DNA from 2 places in the Viridibacillus sp. d25.2 genome. Region 1 is predicted to be linked to the other one. Evidence: predicted binding sites of a transcription regulator. Region 1 holds the regulator's gene; the other holds the start of a gene.

The links. Region 1 encodes LexA, which represses DNA repair genes until DNA is damaged. Its sites were predicted from a motif close to CGAACATATGTTCG; they were not measured.
Region 2: a site for LexA is predicted at 1,121-1,134, ahead of ACZLO7_RS12470 (rRNA methyltransferase). Genes of this name have one in related genera too.

The regions. Positions count from the first base shown of each region.
Region 1 covers NZ_CM196652.1:3,410,812-3,413,024, forward strand. The annotation lists gene ACZLO7_RS16850 (YneB family resolvase-like protein) at 1-85, opposite strand, end outside; gene yneA (cell division suppressor protein YneA) at 82-396, opposite strand; gene lexA (transcriptional repressor LexA) at 564-1,184, shown strand; gene ACZLO7_RS16865 (hypothetical protein) at 1,531-1,923, shown strand; partial or broken gene ACZLO7_RS16870 (GlsB/YeaQ/YmgE family stress response membrane protein) at 2,088-2,213, shown strand, end outside.
Region 2 covers NZ_CM196652.1:2,486,782-2,488,994, forward strand. The annotation lists gene ACZLO7_RS12470 (rRNA methyltransferase) at 693-1,064, opposite strand; gene ACZLO7_RS12475 (class I SAM-dependent methyltransferase) at 1,454-2,197, opposite strand.

The DNA of each region.
Region 1 (2,213 bases):
CAATCTCTTGCCTTTCAAGCGAAGTATCTTGTGTATCTTTTTCTGTACTAACACGACAATAGAGTATTGCTATTTTCTGTTTCATTTTTTATCACTCGCCACTTCTACCCCTATATTTTGAACTTTAATATTATCATGTTCTGGAACTATTAGAGTATGCCCCGCATATATCGTATCGTCAATTAAATTGTTTTCATTCTTAACCTTTGATATCCATTCATGGTCAGCCATTTTACCTTTATATCTATTCGCCAGAGAAATTAGAGTATCCCCGTCGTGAACTTTAATCTCTTTATATGAAGTATTCCCACTATTTGCAAACACTAAAATCAATGTGAAGATTACGCAAAACCCAAAAAGCAATGTAATATATTGATATTTTTTTAACCAACTCATACTGATTCTCCCCTTTATTCGAATACCTGTTCGGAATGTATGTTCTAAATATAAACAGAACACTTGTTTTTGTCAACGACTTTTTCGAACTTATGTTTGCATTGTTTGTTCGCTAATGCTATACTATTAATAACTTTTACATAGTATGAGATAAAGAGGTGATTGGATTGAAAAAAGTATCGAAAAGACAAGAAGACATATTGGGTTTCATCAAAGAGGAAGTTCGCACTAAAGGATACCCGCCTTCCGTCCGTGAAATTGGTGAAGCAGTTGGTCTTGCATCAAGTTCTACAGTCCACGGACATCTTGCTAGACTTGAGAGCAAAGGACTAATTCGACGAGATCCAACGAAACCTCGTGCAATCGAAATATTAGATCAGCAAGATTCTACAATTGCAAAACAAGGTGTTGTACATGTACCACTAGTTGGTAAAGTTACTGCAGGCCTTCCTATTACAGCAATTGAAAATATTGAAGAATACTTCCCAATCCCAGATTCTTATGGGACAACTGAAGACCAAATTTTCATGCTTGAAATCATGGGTGAATCTATGATAGATGCTGGTATATTAGATGGAGACTATGTAATCGTGAAACAACAAGCCACTGCAAATAACGGTGAAATTGTTGTAGCGATGACAGAGGACAATGAGGCAACTGTTAAGCGATTCTTTAAAGAGGAATCTTATTTCCGCTTACAGCCTGAGAACTCTTCTATGGAGCCAATTATTGTAGATCAAGTTTCCATTTTAGGTAAAGTAGTCGGTTTATATCGTAACGTTTTATAAAAGTCAACCATACAGGATTGTAAGAATCATTGTTAATTTATTTGATTCTTACAATCTTTTTATATACATAACGAAGATATATTTAATATAATCGATCGTTCCTTCTCACGTAACTCCTATTGTATTAGTATTCGGACCTAGTCCCCATTTTATTTGAATTTAGTACGCTACTGTTTCTTCAAGAACACATGTAAAATCAGCAATAGGTAATATAAGGGCGCGAATAATAATGCAAATTAATTTCAAAAATGAAGATGACGTTTTAACATTAAAAAATAATAACTATGCCGATTACTTAGACAGTTACTTGGAATTTTCCTTTTATCATAAATCAAGGAGAATCTAAATGAAAAACTTTATTATGCTATCGATATCTATAGTTTTATTATTAATTAGTGGATGTTCTCAAACAAATCTAAAAGAAAATAAAGATTTTACAGAGATCATTGGTGATATATCGGTATCTAAAATTGAAGTTGTTGATGGGAGAAACAGGAAAAGACATAGTATTACTGAAAAAGAAAAAATAAAACAATTTAATCAGCTTTTAAATGCACGGGCGTATAGTGAATTTGAAGAGCATGAAGTAATAAAGGGATATATCTATAGTGCTACTCTTTATAGCGACAACAAAGATGTTAAAATAACATTTCAAGACGGTGAAATAAGTATTGATAAAACTTATTATTCACTCGATAAGCCGATATCAGAAAAAGCTATATCCAATCTGTTAAAGTGAAAAAAACAGTTTAAAAGAGGATTGATGTATCAATCCTCTTTTTTGAAGAGTTGCAGTTTAATCAATCTCTTTTACAAAAACTCACTCCACATCAAAACCAAACCCATGTATTTTGTTCAATCTTTATTCAAAATATGTGGGTTTCTCAATTATAAACTAAGCGTTTGCAGCATACTTTTAATCAAACTTTATTTCAAAGCTACAGTGGGATTTTAGCGTGGTTAGCAGGAGGAATTAAAGGTAATATTATCGCAGGTATTATTGGGGCTTGTTTTTGGCGGAAAATTATT
Region 2 (2,213 bases), 920 kb from region 1:
AATTCTTTTTTATTAAGCTATTTAAATCACTGTGTAATTAACTTTATTCCAAAATTCCATTTTCTATTTGTACTTTTATTATGATTTACGAAACTATAGTTATCAATGGTATGTTTAAAGGCTAAATGAGCTTTTTTGAGCGATTTTACTTAATAGGGTAGGGAAGTGTTATGTTTTTAAAAATGAAGTGCTATATACACATGTAACAGGCCTTAAAAAAGACATAAGAATATTGAGAGATATTCAAACACAAAATAAAAACATGGAAATGAGATTTTATGTTTAATATCATGCTGGTACTTTTCCTTGTGTTACGCAACATATTTCTAAATGAAGATGGTGCTGTAAAATTTTGAAAAACCACGTGATGAAACAAAATTATTTGTTAGATCATAAGATGTTTGAGAAAAGGTGGATATTGGTAAACCCAATTTAATGGATTATTTACTGGCAAAGTGAAAGCGATCCATTAATCGTCAGTATTTAAAATGATACGCTGAATGAGTCAAATGGATAATTCAGTAGTTTAAACGGATTAATGAGTGAGTAAATACACAGTAACAATATGCCATTTCAAATAAAATTTCAAAATATCTCAATGTTTCAAGTATACTTTTGAAACGAAACGTAACTTCCTATAATGTATATTATGTTCGGGGCGTTTTGTTAGATGGAGTAAAAGTGAATTTCCATCACTCTACTCTATGTTTATAACTCGCATTTTTTACATCTTCTAGATCTATGTATTGTACGCTATATTCAATGACATCGTTTATATATACTTGATGTTGTTTTGCGAATTCTTTTAGAGCTTCTAAAAGATTTGCATCATATGTTGTCTTATACTGCACTCGATCTGTTGGTCGAGTTGCTTTATCATAGACAATTGTATTTTGATTTAATACTGCTTGGACACCTGTTTCCAATAAGTAATTGACATGTGTATCGTAATCATCAGCCATTACTTTTAGTTTTTCCAAAATCGCAGCACTTATATTCGTACGAAATTTAATCCGAGCTTCATCTGTTGCTTGAATCAATTTCCCATTTGATAATTTCCACATAAAAAACAACAACTCCTAGCTTATTTTTATTAAAAAGTGCCCTTTCCCCTAGTATACAAACGAATGTTCTTGTGTGCAATATCCATGTTCTTATTATTATCCGGCTATTTATCCAAAAAAATGGATGATGTTCTGTGTGGATAGTGTGTTTTTACACTAAATGAATATAAATTACTTCTGATTAATTCAAAAAATGCCCTTTTTACACACTCAGAACATTTGTTCTGTATAGTGAAAAAGAGCATAATTCAAAATGAAATTATTGCTGAAAAATAGATCTATTTCAAAAATACCGTATAGATATCATATATTACCGAGTATTTAATTTATTTGATATAAATCAAAAAAACGGCAGCTTTAGATTGCACAAAAGTTGCCGTTTTTAATGATTAGAGAGTTACCTTCTTTGCCTTTATGATTAGAAAAGATGGTCGACGATGTTCTTTTTGCAAGCTTGGCAATTGGTTAATTGCTTCCTTAGTAGGTAATGGCTCAATTACTTTTTCTATTTGTAATTGATTTGAGATGAGTGTATTAAAGATGGACGAAAATGTTCGATGATATTTGATAACACCATCAATATACCAATGCTGCTTTCTTTGCCCTTCTTCCTGGTATTTGTCTATAGCATAATGTAAAAGTCGTCCTTTATCATCACTAATCCAGTTATTCATATCACTTCTTGATGTAACAATTGGATGTTCCATTGAAAAAATAAAAGAACCGTTTTCACATAACGCCTTTGAAATTTTGGATATAATCCCTTCGAAGTCCTCCATATAGTGAATTGCGAGTGAACTATTTACGATATCAAAGCCTGAAGGTGCAAGTTTGATATCCTCTAGCGCCACATTTATATATTGAATAGATCTATGTGGATTCTTATTACGTGCCATTGAAATCATATTAAAAGAGATGTCGATTCCTGTTACATGTGTTGAACCTTGTTGTATACAGTAGCTAGCAAAGTCCCCCATGCCACACCCGATGTCAAGAATTTTTGTGTTCTTTAGTTCAGGTAAAAGAGCCTTCAAAGCTGGTTGTTCTAGTAAGGTATTGTAATTATTACTAGATTGCCGAAGCTCCTTATAGCCTTTAAAAAAGTCAGGATGATCATAGATATTTTGTTTCATTACATACCTCCAAATT